DNA from 3 places in the Reyranella humidisoli genome. Region 1 is predicted to be linked to each of the others. Evidence: riboswitches for the same ligand, from Rfam matches in the RefSeq annotation. Region 1 holds a riboswitch; each other region holds the start of a gene.
What was found. Region 1 has a riboswitch for thiamine pyrophosphate ahead of thiO (glycine oxidase ThiO). Riboswitches for the same ligand answer to the same signal wherever they lie in the genome.

Region 1 (5,512 bases):
GACACGGACATGCGGGTTGAACCGCTGCAAGGTTGCGCGCGCTGCCTCGACCTTCAGCTTGCCAATGTCCGGCATGCCGTAGAGCGGCTGGCGATGCAGGTTCGTCTCTTCGACCGTGTCGTGATCGACGATGGTGAGATGGCCGACTCCGGCACCGCTGAGATACTGCAGCACCGGGCAGCCGAGACCGCCGGCGCCAACGACCAGCACCGAGGCGGCGGCGAGACGCGCCTGCCCCGCATCGCCGATCTCGGGCAGCACGGCCTGGCGGGCGTAGCGGTTGGTCACGGTCTTCTCGTCGCGGCGATCCAGGCCCTGGCCTGAGCGACCGGATCGGCATGGTTCACGATGTCGCCCACGACCGAGACGATGTCGGCGCCCGACTTCAGGCAGAGCAGCGCGCGCTCCAGCGTGAGGCCACCGATCGCGACCAGTGGCTTGTCGCCGATCAGCTTCTTCCATTCGGCCAGACGCTCGGTGCCCTGCGGTGCCCACGGCATCTGCTTCAACACGGTCGGCCAGACCGGACCCAGCGCGACATAGTCGGGATCGATGGCGAGGCCCTTGTCGAGTTCGGCATGGTCGTGCGTGCTGACGCCGATCCTGATGCCGGCGCGGCGCACCGCCTTCACGTCTGCATCGACCAGATCCTCCTGGCCGAGATGGACCCAGGAACAACCTTCGTCGATCGCCACCTGCCAGTAGTCGTTCACGATCAGGTCGGCGCCATGCTGCACGCACACGGCCTTGGCCTCGCGCACCTGGCGGCGCACCTCGGCCTCTTGCTGGTCCTTGATGCGCAACTGGATGAGCTTGGTGCCGACGGGCACCAGCTTCAGCACCCAACTCGAATCGGGCACGACGGGATAGAAGGGATCGAGCATCTCTCTAGTCTCCAAGGGCCGCTTTGCCGATAACCGGCGTCGACGGCACCGCCATGTCGCGCGGCTCCATGGGCTGCGCAAGATAGGCGGCACGGCCGGCTTCGACGCCCAGCGCGAAGGCGCGCGCCATCTCGACGGGATCGCCCGCTTCGGCAACCGCCGTGTTGAGCAGCACCGCGTCGTAGCCCAGCTCCATCGCCGCGGCCGCATGCGATGGCACGCCGAGCCCGGCATCGACCACCAGCGGGATGTCGGGGAAATGCGCGCGCATCGAGCGCAGGCCATAGACGTTGTTCAGGCCGCGCGCCGAGCCGATGGGAGCGCCCCACGGCATCAGCACCCTGCAGCCCGCCTCGACCAGTCGCTCGGCGACCACGAGATCCTCGGTCGTGTAGGGAAACACCTCGAACCCGTCCTCGGACAGAATGCGCGCAGCTTCCACCAGACCGAACACATCGGGCTGCAAAGTGTCGGCCTCCCCGATCACCTCGAGCTTGATCCAGGGCGTGTCGAACAGCTCGCGCGCCATGTGGGCGGTCGTCACCGCCTCCTTCACCGAATGGCAACCGGCGGTGTTGGGCAGCACGCGCACGCCCATCGACTGGATCAGCGACCAGAAGGCCTGGCCGGCCTTGCCCGCGCCGCTCTCGCGACGCAGCGAGACCGTCACGACTTCCGCGCCGGATGCCTTGACCGCGCGCTCGAGGACCGCCGGCGAGGGATAGCGCGACGTGCCCAGCAGCAGGCGCGATTTCAGCTCGACGCCGTAGAAGGACGACACGGTCTTAACCTCCCTGCATCGGCGCGACGACTTCGATCCTGTCGCCGTCGGCCAGCTCGGTGCGCGGCCGCGCGGCAGCGGCGACGAAGCGGCCGTTCACCGCCGTCGCAATCTTGCGGCCGCCGAAGCCCAAGGTTTCCAGAGCCGCGGCCAACGTGCCGGGTGAGACCTCATGCATGTCGTCGTTCAGGAATATCCGCATCTCTCGTCTCCAGAAGAACGGCATCGGCCACTTGCCGCGCCAGCCAGGGCGCGAGCAGGAAACCATGCCGGAAAAGACCGTTGGCGTGCAGCACGCGGCCCTTGCGCCTGATGCACGGCAGGTTGTCGGGAAAGGTCGGCCGCAGGTCGGCGCCCAGCTCGACGATCTCGGCCTCGCCGAACGCCGGGTGCAGCGTGTAGGCCGCGTTCAGCAACTCGATCGCCGAACGCACGCTGACGGCGCGGCGTTCCTCGCTTTCGATCATGGTGGCGCCGATCATGAAGATGCCGTCGCCGCGCGGCACGATGTAGAGCGGGATGCGCGGATGCAGCATCCGCACCGGCCGCGCCAGCGACACGTCGCTGGTCCGCACGACGATCATCTCGCCGCGCACGCCGCGCAGGTCGGGCAGTTCGTCACGCGCGGCCAGACCGCGGCAATCGACGACGAAGTCCGAGCGGGCCTCGGAGGGCTTCACGTCGACGCCGAACCGGATCGGTACGCCGCGCGCCGCGAGACCGGCCGCGAGCGCCGCCAGCGCCTGGCGCGGTTCGAGATGGGCCTCGTCGGCAAAGAACAGCGCACGGCGGAAGCGGCCGGCGAGATCGGGTTCGAGCGCGGCGATTCCGTCGGCGTCGAGCCATTCGTGGCGCTCGGTCCGGGAGGCAAAGCGTGTGAGGTCGGCGGCGTCGCGCGGCGGCGTCAGCACGAGGCTGCCCTTCGAGACGGTGCCGGGAAAATGCTGGCGCCACCAATCGATCGACGGCTCGCCCAGCCGGGCGACGATCTCATCGGTGGTCGCCCGTTCGCACCAGGGCGCCAGCATGCCGCCCGCCATCCACGAGCAGGCACCTTCGCCGAGATGGGCGGCACGCTCCAGCACCTCGACGGCCACGCCACGCGCGGCAAGCTCCGTCGCACAGGCAAGGCCTGCGACGCCGGCTCCGATGATTGTTACGACAGGTCGATCCAACGCTGACTCCCGTTCCTTCGCCGGCATGACCCGGATCAGGTTCAAAGGGTTCAGCCGCTAAGGCTGTCTCAGCCCGTCTCCCACAGGAAGATCAGGCACCCCTCGGACGCCATCGAGAAAAGGGGATTGCCGCCCCCGATGTCAAGCCATGCAGTGCGCTCAGGCCGCCAGCGACGACGCCGGCTTCATGAGATGGGTGGCCTCGCCAAAACCCTCGCTGTCGGGTTCCCGCACCAGCTTCTGGAAGTCGGCCATCAGCGTCTTGGCGACGGGCCCTGCCTGGAAATGGTGCTGGTCGATCGAGCCGACCGGCACGATCTCGGCGGCGCTGCCGCAGAGGAACACCTCGCTCGCCTGGGCCAGCTCCTCCGGCATCACGTCGCGCTCCTCGACGGTCCAGCCACGCTTCCGGGCCATCCCCATCACCGCACGGCGCGTGATTCCATCCAGAAAGTTGTGCGGCGTCGGCGTGACCAGCCGGCCGTCGATCACCAGAAAGATGTTGGCGCCGGTCGTCTCGGCGATGCGGCCCTGCCAGTCGAGCATCAGCGCATCGTCGAAGCCGGCCTTCAGGGCGCGGTCCTTCTCGATGCCGCAGATCACGTAGAGGCCGGCCACCTTGGCGTGGCCGGGAGCGGTCTCGGGCGAGGGCCGGCGGTATTTCGCCATGGTGACGTTGATGCCGGCGTCGCGCGCCTGCACCGACAGGCGGCCTTCCTGCGCCCACGGGGCGATGGCGAGGTGGACCGTCGTGCCGATCGCCGACACACCCAGCACTTCCGAGCCGCGCCAGGCGATCGGACGGATGTAGCCGGCGGTGAGGTCGTTGGCCTTCACGACGGCGCGGGTCGCCTCGTCGATCTCCTCCCGCGACCAGGGCAGGTCGTAGTCGAGCAGGTTGGCCGAGCGGATCAGGCGGGCGCTGTGGGCGGCGAGGCGGAAGACGCGGCCATCATAGATGCGCTCGCCCTCGAAGACGGCCGAGCCGTAATGCAGCGCATGGGTCAGCACATGCATGCGGGTCTCGCGCCACGGGACCAGCTTGCCGTCCAGCCAGATGAAGCCGTCGCGGTCGTCCATGGTTAAGGACATTGCGATATCCCCCTTCGTTTGATTCCGATCAGGTCTTTGCGGTCAGTCAAAACACAACTATCCGCCCATTTAGGTCAATAGTGCTGACCTTGTCAAACACACTGACCCTATGGTGATTCCTGCAGGAAAAAATCAGGTCAGGAGGAGCGGCATGCCCGGGTCGCCCTTCTCCATCGCGCGCCGGTAGGCCGGGCGAGCGGCGATTCGCTGCAGATAGGCGAGGATCGCGGGATAAGGCGAAAGATCGAACGGCAGGAAGTAGCGCATGGTCGTCAGGGAGAAGACGGCCATGATGTCGGCAGTGGTGAACGCAGATCCGGCCAGATACTCCGCCTTCGCAAGCCGGGCTTCCAGCAGGCCAAGCGCGAGATCGAGGCGGGCCTTCATCGCCTTGAGCATCGGATTGCCGGCCGGAAGATCGAGCCGCCCCAGGATCATGTTGCGGCCGGTCGCCGGCTGGAGCGTGCCGTTGGCGAAATGGAACCAATAGAGGAAGTCGGCGAAGTCGGGATGGTCGGGCGCCAGCACCAGCCGGCCCTTGCCATGCTTCGCGATGATCCAGTCGACGATGGCGCCGGACTCGGCCAGCAGCACGTCGCCGTCCTGCATCACCGGCGCCGCGCCCAGCGGATGCAGCGCCTTGTATTCGGGCGGCGCCAGCCGCGTGACCGCATCGCGGTCGTAGACCTTCAGGTCGTAAGGGATGCCGAGTTCCTCGCAGAGCCAGACGATCCGCTCGGATTGCGACTTGCCGAGATGATGGACCGTCAGCATGGCGTCCTCGCACGAAGAAAGAAAAATGCCGGGGAAAAGCGTCGCGCCGTAACATCGGCCCGCGCGGGGTGTCAACGCAACGCGCCCGCTCTATAAAGATGGCGTGGAATCCAGAGCCCCCGCCAACCCCCTGTTCCTGCGCGACGAAGAGCTGCGTCAGGGCATCGAGCTGATGTTCTACGCCTATCGCGACTTCACGTTCGAATCCGACCAGCAGCTGCGGCACTACCAGCTGGGCCGCGCTCATCACCGGGCGCTCTACTTCATCGGCCGCCACCCCGGCCAGACGGTCGGGCACCTGCTGTCGATCCTGAAGGTGACCAAGCAGTCGATCAGCCGCGTCCTGAAGGACCTGCTGGAACAGGGCTATGTCGAGCAGAAGAGCGGCGCGCGCGACCGGCGCGAACGTCTCCTGTGGCTCACGCCGAGGGGTCAGGAACTGGAGCGCGACCTGACGGACCGCCAGAGCCAGCGCTTCGCCCGCGCCTATCGCGAGACCGGTGCCGAGGCCGTGGAGGGCTTCCGCAAGGTCCTGCTCGGACTGCTCGACCCCGCGGAGCGGCAGGTGGTCGACAAGCGAATGCGCAGCGGCAACCGCTAGCGCTCATGGACGCCTCGTCCGACAAGCCGCACATCCTGGTCGTCGACGACGACACGCGCTTGCGCGAACTCCTCAAGTCCTTCCTGTCGCGCAACGACTTCCGCGTCACGACCGCGGCCAGCGCGGCGGAGGCGCGGCAGCGGCTGGGCTCCCTCGATTTCGACCTGATCGTGCTCGACGTCATGATGCCCGGCGAGACCGGCCT
Region 2 (5,512 bases), on a different contig from region 1:
GCCGACGCGCACCAGCGGCAACCCTTCGGCTGCCAGCATCTGCAGTGTCGGCTGATAGGAGAGGGCATAGTCGGCCTGGCCGGCGGCGACCAGCTTGGGCGGCGCGTTGGGATCGGCCGGCGCGATCAGCTCGACGTCGAGGCCCTGCTTCCCGAACAGGCCGCGCTGCTTGGCGATAACCAGAGCGGCATGGTCTGGATTGACGAACCAGTCGAGCAGGATCCGTACCTTGTCCTGCGCGCTGGCCGGAAGGGCCAGGCAACACAAAGCGAGTACGGCGATCAGTCGGGTCACGAAGGGCATGGTCAGTCTCCTTGAAAGGGTTGCCAGGGCACGAGCCGTCGCGCCAGCCGGTCCGTCGCAACGTACAGAGCGAGTCCGAGCAGGCAGAGGATGAAGAGGGCAGCGAAGGCGAGCGGCGTCTGGCCGCGCGCGAGCGACTGCGTCATGAGGAAACCGAGGCCGGCGCTGGCGCCGACCCATTCGCCGATCACCGCGCCGATCGGCGCCACGGCGGCGGCGATTCGCGCGCCCGAGGCGAAGGCGGGCAGGGCGGCCGGCAGCCGGATCTGCAGGAGGATGGCGCGCGGCGAGGCGTCCATCGTTCGCGCCAGTTCGAGCCAGCCCGGATCGGTCCGGCGCAATCCGTCATATAGGCTGCTGACCACGGGAAAGAAGATCACGAGGGCGGCCATCGCGACCTTGGAGGCCATGCCGTAGCCCAGCCAGAGGACGAGCAGCGGCGCGACCGCGATCACGGGCACGGCCTGCGAGACGATCACCAGCGGCAGCGCCCACCGTCGCCAGCCAGCCGACGCGGCGAACAGCACTGCAAGGGCGGCGCCCAGGAACAGGCCGAGCGCCAGACCGAGGATCATCTCGGCCGCCGTCCATGCGGCCTGCTCGATCAGCAGTTCGCGGCGGTCGATCAGCACGACGGCGACACGCGAGGGCGGTGGCAGGATGTACGGCGGCACCCCGGTCAGCCAGACCAGCAGTTCCCACGCGACCAGCAATCCGAGGGCGGTGATCAGTGGTCTCACGAGCCGCGCCTCAATTCCTGGATCAGCCGTGCCTGGAGGGCGAGCAGTTCCGGATCGGCGGGATCGCGCGGCACCGCGCCCACCGGTGCGATGAGCGGACCGGAGGCGAGGGGATTGCCGGACAGCACGCGGATCTCGTGACCCATGCGCAGCGCTTCCAGCGGATCGTGCGTTACCATCACGACCGTGCGGCCCTCGAGGAGCCTGGCGGCGAGGTCCTGCAGGTCGAAGCGCGTGACGGCGTCGAGATGGCCGAACGGTTCGTCCATCAGGACGATCCGCCGGTCTTCGCAAAGCGTGCGGGCAAGGGCCGCGCGTTGGCGCATGCCGCCGGAGAGGGTCTGCGGAAGGGCATCGAGACGGTCACCCAGGCCGACCTCCGCGAGCAACGATCGGGCGCGCGGTTCGGCGGAGCGGCGCGCGGTCTCGTCGCGGCGCAGTCGATGGCCAAGCAGCACGTTGTCGAGCACCGACAGCCATGGCAGCAACAGGTCGCGCTGGGCCATGTAGGCCACCGGCCCGGCCGGCGCGGTGCCCGGCAGCAGCCCGGCAAGATGACGAAGCAGGGAGGTCTTGCCGACGCCGCTGCGGCCCAGCAGGCAGGTCGTGCAGCCGGCCGCGAAGTCGAGCGACAGGTTCTCCGCCACGACATGGCCGTCGAGAACGATGTGCGCCGAACGCACGGAGAGGGCAGGAGAAGACATTGACGAGCCACCAGTCCCTACGCCGGCATTAACCGGATCAGGTTCGGGGTCGTCCTTCCGGACCTCTCAGCCGCGCGGCGCGGCTCCCCCCGATGAGCGGACGCCACTATGGTCAGGCGTCTCCCTTCACGCAAGCGTCATCGGTTTGACGAAATCGCCGTCCACGCTCTATGCCATGGGTATGGTTCAAGCAGTTTCCAAGTCGCCGCTCGGTCGGCGTCTTTTCCTCGCGGCGCCGTTCGTGCTGGCCGGCGGGCTTGCGCAGGCGCAACAGGGCGGTAGCGATGTCCACTTCAAGCGCTCGTCGCTCGTGGTGGTGTCCGGCGGCCGGGACATCAAGTTCGACGTCGATCTGGCGCTGGACGATACGCAGCGGGCGCGCGGCCTGATGTTCCGCGAGAAGCTCGGGCCCTACGAGGGCATGCTGTTCGATTTCTACAAGGAAGCGCCGGTCAGCTTCTGGATGAAGAACACGCTGATCCCGCTCGACATGATCTTCATTGCCGCCGATGGCACGATCAAGTCGATCCATGCCAATGCCGTGCCGCATTCGACTGAGACGATTCCCAGCCAGTTCCCCGTGCGCGCCGTCCTCGAAATCAACGGTGGCAGCGCCAAGCTCCTGGGCATCAAGCCGGGCGACAAGGTCCTCCACCCGATCTTTGGCAACGCCTAGCGCCTGGTTCAGCGCTTAAACGCGCAGCTCATGCCGTCGCCGACGGCCAGCAGGGCGATGTCGACTCTCTGGTCGGTCTTGAGCTTGGCATTGAGGGCGCGGAGCGCCTGCGTATCTCGATCGACGTCGGTGGGATCGGCGACCGAACCGCCCCACAGGACATTGTCGATCAGCACCAGGCCGCCTTTTCGCACCAGTTTCAGGCAGCGCTCGTAGTAGGCGTCGTACTCGTCCTTGTTGGCGTCGATGAAGGCGAGGTCGAGCTGGCCGGTCAGCCCCTGGGCCAGCAGCCAGTCGAGCGTGGCGAGCGCCGGTCCGATCGTGAGTTCGATGCGGCTCTCGACGCCGGCTTCCTTCCAGTAACGACGCGCGACCTTCGTGTAGTCGGCGCTGACATCGCAGCACCAGAGCTTGCCGTCTGACGGCAGCGCCTCGGCGATGCATAGCGAGGAGTAGCCGGTGAAGGTACCGACCTCGACGGCACGCCGGGCGCCGATCGTTCGGGCGAGCAGGCCGATCTGCTGGCCCTGATGGGCCGATATCTGCATGCCGGCGCGGGGCAGGGTCGCCGTCTCCTCGCGCAGCCGGCGGCGCAGCGGCGGCTCGCGCAGCCAGTTGATATCGACATAGTCGCTCAAGGCACCGTCGATTCTCGGCCAGCTCTTCATGCTCTCTCCTGTTGGCTCGCCACTCCAGTCTCGCTACGGTCGCCCCCCTGAATTGGAGTGGTGGGAGCGGGTATGTCGGATATCGAGATCGCACGGCGCGCAATCAAGAAGCCAATGAAGGAAGTCGCCAGCCGCCTCGGCATTCCGGAAGATGCACTTGAACCCTATGGTCGCGACAAGGCGAAGCTCGACGGCGACTATGTGAAGTCGCTCGGGAACCACAAGCAAGGCCACCTGATCCTCGTGACGGCGATCAACCCGACCAAGGCCGGCGAGGGCAAGACCACGACCACGATCGGCCTCGGTGACGCGCTCGCCCGCATCGGCAAGAAGACGGCCATCGCATTGCGCGAGCCCAGCCTCGGCCCGTGCTTCGGCCAGAAGGGCGGCGCCACCGGCGGCGGCCAGGCGCAGATCGTGCCGATGGCCGACATCAACCTGCATTTCACCGGTGACTTCCACGCGATCACGACGGCGCACAACCTGCTGGCGGCGATGCTCGACAACCATATCTACTGGGGCAACGCGCTGGGCATCGACGCCCGCCGCGTGTTCTGGCCCCGGGTGCTCGACATGAACGACCGCGCGCTGCGCGACACGGTCGTCAGCCTGGGCGGCGTCGCCAACGGTTTCCCGCGACAGGCGCGCTTCGACATCACGACGGCCTCGGAAGTGATGGCGATCCTATGCCTGGCCAACGACCTCGAGGACCTCGAGCAGCGGCTGGCGCGAATCGTCGTCGCCGAGACCCGCGAGGGCAAGCCGGTCACCGCCGGCGACCTCAAGGCGGCCGGCGCCATGGCCGCCGTTCTGAAGGATGCAGCCAAGCCCAATCTCGTGCAGACGCTGGAGAACAATCCGGTCCTGATCCATGGCGGCCCGTTCGCCAACATCGCGCACGGCTGCAACTCCGTGATCGCCACGCGCGCAGCTCTGGCGCTGGGCGACTATGTCGTCACGGAAGCGGGCTTCGGCGCGGACCTGGGGGCGGAGAAGTTCCTCGACATCAAGTGCCGCCAGGCCGGGCTGAAGCCCGAACTCGCCGTGGTCGTGGCCACCGTGCGCGCGCTCAAGCTGCACGGTGGTGCCGACGAGAAGGCGCTGGAGAAGGAGGACGTCGGCGCGGTCGAACGTGGCCTGCCGAACCTGTTGCGCCATGTCGAGAATCTGCGGAAGTTCGGCCTGCCCGTGCTGGTCGGCATCAACCGCTTCCTGACCGACACGCCGGCCGAGCTGGAACTGATCGAGACCAAGTGCGCGGAGGCTGGCGCCAAGGCCTACCTGTGCGAGCATTGGGCCAAGGGCGGTGCGGGCGCCGAGGCACTGGCGCGTGCGGCAGTCGGGACCATCGACGAAGGCAAGGCCGCCTTCAGGCCGCTCTATGCGGACGAGCTGCCTCTGGCCGAGAAGATCGAGACCATTGCGACCGAGATCTATCGCGCGTCGGGCGTGTCCATCGCGGGGCCCGCGAAGCGGCGTCTCAAGGCGCTGGAGGCGGCGGGGTACGGCAAGCTGCCGGTCTGCATCGCCAAGACGCAGTACAGCTTCGCCGCCGACCCCGAACTGCGCGGCGCGCCGACCGGACACGTGCTGCCGATCCGCGAAGTGCGTCTGTCGGCCGGTGCCGGCTTCGTGGTCGCGATGGCGGGCGAGATCATGAGCATGCCGGGCCTGCCGCGGGTGCCGGCGGCGGAGCGGATCCGCCTGACCGAGAATGGCGAAGTGGACGGGATTTTCTGAGATGCGCACCTATTCGTTCGTCACGGTCGACGTCTTCACCACCACGCGCTTCGGCGGCAATCCGCTCGCGGTCTTTCCCGATGCGCGTGGCATGAGCGACGCCGAGATGCAGTCGCTCGCAGCCGAGTTCAATCTGAGCGAAACGACGTTCGTGCTGCCGCCGGAGGATCCGGCGCACACCGCGCGGGTGCGCATCTTCACGCGCACGCGCGAGATGCCGTTCGCCGGCCATCCCAACGTCGGCACGGCCTATGTGCTGGCGCAGCAGGGCAGGGACAAAGGGGGCAAGCTCCTGTTCGAGGAACTGGCCGGCCTCGTCGAGATCGACGTCGAGCGCGACGCCTCGGGCATGCCGGTCGGCGCCACCATCGCCGCGCCGCAGCCGCTGTCGCTGGGGCCGGAACTGCCGGTCGCGACGGTCGCTGCCTGCGCCAGCCTGCAGCCGGCCGACATCCGCGCCGGTGCCCACAAGCCCGTCGGCGCGTCGCTCGGCAATCCGTTCGTCATCGTTGAGGTCGAGCCCGCGGCTCTGTCACGGGCGACGCCGGATTTCCCGTCCTTCCGTCAGGCCCTGGAACAGACCCCGGCCCTCAACGGCCGGCTCGGCCTCTACCTCTATGCCCATGACGGGCCGGGCAGCGTTCAGGCCCGCATGTTCGCGCCGCTGGGCGGCACGATCGA
Region 3 (5,512 bases), 270 kb from region 1:
TGAGCAAGCCGTTTACGGGCGTAAAGGTCGTCGATTTCACGCGCGTGCTGGCGGGGCCCTACAGCTCCTATCAGCTCGCCCTGCTCGGCGCGGATGTGGTGAAGATCGAATCGCGCGAAGGCGACGACATGCGTTTCGGCACCCGCGCCAACGATTGGGAAAAGCGCGGCCTGGCGGCCCCCTGGGTCGCGGTGAACGGCAACAAGCGGTCGATCACGCTCGATCTCAAGCAGCCCAAGGCGATCGAGATCGTCAAGCGCCTCGTCGAGACGGCCGACATCGTCGTCGAGAATTTCCGGCCGGGCGTGATGGACAAGCTTGGCATCGGCTACGAGACGCTGAACAAGATCAATCCCAGGCTGATCTACTGCGCCGTGTCGGGCTTCGGCCAGGTCGGCCCTGAGTCCAAGACCGCGGCCTTCGACGGCATGATCCAGGCGATGTCGGGCCTGATGTCGATCACCGGCTTCGAGAACAACGGCCCGACGCGCGTGGGCTTTGCCGGCGCCGATGTGATGTCGGGTGCCACGGCCGCTCTGGGCATGGCCTCGGCGCTGTACCAGCGCACGCACACCGGCAAGGGCCAGCTCGTCGATGTCGCCATGATCGACTCGGTGATGGGCTATCTCGCCCAGCAGTTCACCGAGCACTTGATGACCGGCCGCGTCCACGGCCAGGCCGCCAACCTGTCGGTGACGCGCAAGCCCACGGGCAATCTGTTCAAGACGAAGGACGGCTGGATCGTGCTGGCCGTCATGACCGATCCGCAGTTCAAACGCCTGATGAAGGTGCTGGGCCGCGAGGAGGTGCTGGACGATCCGCGCTTCGTCGACTGGGCCACGCGCATCGCCAACAACACCGCCCTGCACGAGATCGTCGAAGGCGCGATGAAGACCGAGGAGTCCGGCACCTGGATCGAGCGCTTCGCCAAGGCCGACGTACCGGCCGGCCGCGTTCACAGCATCCCGGAGACCGCGCAGCTCGACCTGTTCAAGCATCGCACGGTGCTGCAGACCGTCGAGACCGAGCACGGGCCGATCAAGGTCGTGGGCTCTGGCTTCCGCCTCGAACACGGCGGCGGCTCGATCGACCGCCCGCCGGCGACGCTCGGCCAGCACACCGACGAGGTGCTGAAGGAAGCCGGCTATTCCGATGCTGAAATCGCCGAGATGCGCGCGGCAGAGGTCGTCTGAGGGCGCATCTCGACTGGCGGCTCTAATCGTCGAAACCGACGAAGACGGTGGCTTCGGCGACGGACTTTCGTTCCGACACGACCGCATTCGCCGGGAAGCTGTCATCCGGCCAGCCCAGGGCGATGCTTTTCATGATGACCTGATCGTCGGCAATCCCCGCGTGCTCGCGCACCACCGGCGACTGCATGATGCCCTGGCTGTTGATCACGGCGCCCAGGCCGCGCGACCAGGCCGCGTTCACCAGCGCCGTCGCCACGGCGCCACAATCGAACGGCGTGTCGTCGCTGCCGTCCAGCACGCGATCGTAGGTCACGATCACGCAGACCGGGGCGTCAAACTGACGGAAGCCGCGCAGGACCCAGTCCTGGCGCCCGTTCTTGTCGTCCCGCGCGATCCCCATGGCGGAGAACAGTTGCTTGGCGACGCCGACCTGTCGGTCGCGGTGCGCACCTTCAAAGCTCTTGCCGGTACGGAATTCGCGCGACTGAGGGATGCCGGCCACCATGCGCTCCGTGTTGCCTGCGCGGATCCGGTTCAGCGGCTCGCCGGTGACAATGTAGAAATTCCACGGCTGGGTGTTCATCGACGACGGCGCGCGCATCGCCAGGCCGATGATCTCCTCGATCAGCGCCTTGGGGACGGGATCGGGTTTGTAGCCGCGGATGCTGCGGCGGCCACGGATGACGTCGTCGAACTGCATTTTTCTGGGATTCCCCGGATGTTTGGTAGCCGGCGGAGTTTTCGCGGTTCCCCGCCCGCGCGCAAGGCTGACAGCTTCGCCACCACGATGACGTGCTCTCGGTCCATCAGCGGCGGTTACCGCCGAACTTCACTTCGTAGTTCAGGATCAGCCGGTAGTCGTTGATCGTCGTCGTGACGCCGTTCAGGGTCTGATCGACGAGGCCCATGCGGCCGCGCAGTTGCAGCGGCTGCAGCCAGTCGGGGGCCTCTTTGGATGCCACCCGGTACATCAGGTCGAAATCGTACTCGGTGTTGTTCGACAGCGGCGCACCCGTCGTGCTGTTGATCGCGCCGTTGCCGAACGTCGCCGAGAACAGGAACGCAAGGCCCGGAAGTCCGATGCCGGCAAAGTCGTAGGTGAGCCCGACTTGCCAGGCGCGTTCGTTGGCGCGATCGAAGTCCAGCGTGATCTGCTTGGTGTAGCCGATCCATTGCCCGTAGGGCGTGCGATAGGCGGCGGCGCTTCCGACCTGGGTGTAGGCTCCCCAGAGGGTGAAGCCGTCGAGCAGGAGCGTCGCACGGAGGCCCGCCGACCAGGTGCTGAAGGGCTGGCCGGTCAGCAGGTTCAGGCCGTTGCTGCCCTGGACCATCGCGTTGCTTTCGAGGCGCGCTTTCAGACGGGCGTTGATGCCGAACGTTTTGCCGACGTCGCCATAGCTCGACGTAAGAATGTCCGGCACGTAGTAGACAGAGCCGCGCAGGCGGAGATCGTCCAGAGAGCCGTACTTCAGACTCACCAGGCCCATGCCGGCATCGTGGTTGGGCGCGCCGGCCCGCTCGCCCATGTTGATGAAGGTCCAATAGTCCTTCGGCTTGATCGCCGCGACATAGCCCGCGAAGTAGTCGATCGCCGCGATCCTGCCGCGCAGCGCATAGGCCTCGAAGGTGATCGGGACCATGCGATCGTCGTTGGGATTGACCTCCAGCTCGTCGATGAACTGGCGGAAGACGGTGAAGGTCTGGCCCTGCGCACGCACCGAGGCATAGGCCTGGCCGAGGACGAAGAAGCCATACTGCCCGGTCTTCAGGATCTGCGAGCCGCTGGTATCCGCTGGCGCCCACAAAGGCTGCGTGGTGTAGGCGACCGCGCCGGCCTGCAGCGTGTCGTACAGCCAGCCCGATTCGTAGCCGACCCATCCGCCACCCGCCCACGCGACATTGTTGGGCCACTGCGGATTGGTCTTGTCGAAGTAGAAGCTGCGAAGATGCAGCGTGGCGACGGCGTCGTCGTACAGGAAGCGGGCGAGCGCTTCCCCCAGAGCCTGCGCCTTCGCGGGCAGGGCAGCCCAGGCCGACAACAGAATCGCAAAGGCCAACGAACGGATGAGCATTGTCGGGAGCGATATCATCCCAACATGACCGATTTGCTGACCCGGCCACCATCTTCACTTTCTCTTCAGGGCCGCGCGCCCTAGTGTTCGTGTGTCCAAGGGGGGTCCCGACAAGGGGCTGAGATACCGATGGTCGCCAGAAATGGCGTCGGCGCGGTGACCCTTTGAACCTGATCCGGGTCATGCCGGCGAAGGGACTGGATACATCCTTTGCACGACACAACACCGGATCTCCGTCCGCCAACCAGCCACGGGAGATCCATCATGGACACCATCGTCACCACCACTGCCCCGACCGTCACGACGGGGCCTCTGCCTGCCTCACGCAAGGTCTATGCGACGCCTGAAGCCGCGCCCGACCTGCGCGTTCCCCTGCGCGAGATCGAACTGTCGTCGCCGCTGGAGCCACCGGTACGCGTCTACGACACGACCGGGCCCTACACCGACAGCGAGGTCGCGATCGACGTGCGCAAGGGCCTTGCCCCGACGCGTCGCGCCTGGGTGCTCGAACGCGGCGGCGTCGAGGAATATGCCGGCCGTGCGATCCAGCCGATCGACAACGGAAACCTGAAGGAATCGGTGCTGCGGCCGTTTCCCAACACGTCGCGCCCGCTGCGCGGGCTCGACGGCCAGCTGATCACCCAGTTCGAATGGGCGCGCGCCGGCGTGATCACCAGGGAGATGATCTACGTCGCGGCCCGCGAGAATCTCGGCCGCAAGACGGTGCTCGACGAGGCCGCGGCGCGGCTGGCCGACGGCGAGAGCTTCGGCGCCGCCCTTCCGGCGTTCATCACGCCTGAGTTCGTGCGCCAGGAGATCGCCGCGGGCCGCGCCATCATTCCCGCGAACATCAATCACACCGAACTGGAGCCGATGATCATCGGCCGGAACTTCCTGGTGAAGATCAACGCCAACATCGGCAACTCCGCGGTTTCTTCCTCTATGGAAGAAGAGGTCGAGAAGATGGTGTGGTCGATCCGCTGGGGCGCCGACACCGTCATGGATCTGTCGACCGGCCGCAACATCCACGACACGCGCGAATGGATCGTGCGCAACGCGCCGGTGCCGATCGGCACGGTGCCGATCTACCAGGCGCTTGAGAAGGTCGGCGGCGATCCGACCAGGCTATCGTGGGAAGTGTTCCGCGACACGCTGATCGAGCAGGCCGAGCAGGGCGTCGACTACTTCACCATCCATGCCGGCGTGCGCCTGGCGCATGTGCCCCTCACGGCCAGCAGGGTCACCGGTATCGTGAGCCGCGGCGGCTCGATGATGGCGCAGTGGTGCCTCACCGAGCATCGAGAGAGCTTCCTCTACGAGCATTTCGGCGACATCTGCGACATCATGCGCAAGTACGACGTCTCCTTCTCGCTGGGGGATGGGTTGCGGCCGGGCTGCAATGCCGACGCCAACGACGCGGCGCAGTTCGCCGAGCTGGAGACGCTGGGCGAGCTCACCAGGGTTGCCTGGGACAGAGGCTGCCAGGTCATGATCGAGGGGCCCGGCCATGTGCCGATGCACAAGATCAAGGCCAACATGGACAAGCAGCTGCGCGAATGCGGCGAGGCGCCGTTCTACACGCTGGGACCGCTCGTGACCGACATCGCGCCGGGCTACGACCACATCACCTCGGGCATCGGCGCCGCCATGATCGGCTGGTTCGGCACGGCGATGCTTTGTTACGTTACGCCCAAGGAACATCTCGGCCTGCCGGATCGGGACGATGTAAAGGTGGGCGTCATTACCTACAAGATCGCGGCCCATGCCGCCGATCTGGCGAAGGGCCATCCGGCCGCCCGGCTGCGCGACGATGCGCTGTCGCGGGCGCGCTTCGACTTCCGCTGGCGCGACCAGTTCAACCTGTCGCTCGACCCGGCCACGGCCGAGAAGTTCCACGACGAGACCATGCCCAAGGAGGCGCACAAGACCGCGCACTTCTGCTCGATGTGCGGTCCGAAGTTCTGCTCCATGCGCATCACCCAGGACATCCGGGACTATGCCAAGAAGGGGATGGACGAGATGAGCGCCAAATTCCGGGCGGGCGGGGGCAGCCTCTATGTGGAGGGTAAAGCCGCCGACTGAAGCAATTTCTCGGGCGTCCGAGGGGTCTTTTGTGCCCCTCGGACGTTGAGACCCCGGTTCGGCGAGCGCCTGCCTTGCGCCCGCCATTTCGGTGGGGGAGACTCCGCGGCTTCAGTGCGTATGTGTTACGAGCTGTATTTCTGGGGTGAATCGAGAAAATGAAGC

Region 2: linked by a shared signal. The riboswitch ahead of KQ910_RS24515 (ABC transporter ATP-binding protein) and the one ahead of thiO (glycine oxidase ThiO) in region 1 are both predicted to bind thiamine pyrophosphate.
Region 3: linked by a shared signal. The riboswitch ahead of thiC (phosphomethylpyrimidine synthase ThiC) and the one ahead of thiO (glycine oxidase ThiO) in region 1 are both predicted to bind thiamine pyrophosphate.

Annotation. Positions count from the first base shown of each region.
Region 1 covers NZ_JAHOPB010000001.1:686,351-691,862, forward strand. The annotation lists gene KQ910_RS03350 (ThiF family adenylyltransferase) at 1-288, opposite strand, end outside; gene KQ910_RS03355 (thiamine phosphate synthase) at 285-884, opposite strand; gene KQ910_RS03360 (thiazole synthase) at 889-1,665, opposite strand; gene thiS (sulfur carrier protein ThiS) at 1,670-1,867, opposite strand; gene thiO (glycine oxidase ThiO) at 1,836-2,840, opposite strand; TPP riboswitch at 2,836-2,953, opposite strand; gene KQ910_RS03375 (branched-chain amino acid aminotransferase) at 3,000-3,932, opposite strand; gene KQ910_RS03380 (glutathione S-transferase family protein) at 4,065-4,706, opposite strand; gene KQ910_RS03385 (MarR family winged helix-turn-helix transcriptional regulator) at 4,810-5,307, shown strand; gene KQ910_RS03390 (response regulator) at 5,313-5,512, shown strand, end outside.
Region 2 covers NZ_JAHOPB010000003.1:212,204-217,715, forward strand. The annotation lists gene KQ910_RS24505 (ABC transporter substrate-binding protein) at 1-303, opposite strand, end outside; gene KQ910_RS24510 (ABC transporter permease) at 306-1,043, opposite strand; gene KQ910_RS24515 (ABC transporter ATP-binding protein) at 1,040-1,747, opposite strand; TPP riboswitch at 1,744-1,847, opposite strand; gene KQ910_RS24520 (DUF192 domain-containing protein) at 1,929-2,423, shown strand; gene KQ910_RS24525 (O-methyltransferase) at 2,432-3,091, opposite strand; gene KQ910_RS24530 (formate--tetrahydrofolate ligase) at 3,164-4,831, shown strand; gene KQ910_RS24535 (PhzF family phenazine biosynthesis protein) at 4,833-5,512, shown strand, end outside.
Region 3 covers NZ_JAHOPB010000001.1:955,076-960,587, reverse strand. The annotation lists gene KQ910_RS04695 (CaiB/BaiF CoA transferase family protein) at 1-1,193, shown strand, start outside; gene KQ910_RS04690 (nitroreductase) at 1,216-1,893, opposite strand; gene KQ910_RS04685 (OprD family outer membrane porin) at 2,000-3,265, opposite strand; TPP riboswitch at 3,354-3,480, shown strand; gene thiC (phosphomethylpyrimidine synthase ThiC) at 3,530-5,347, shown strand; gene KQ910_RS04675 (efflux RND transporter periplasmic adaptor subunit) at 5,506-5,512, shown strand, end outside.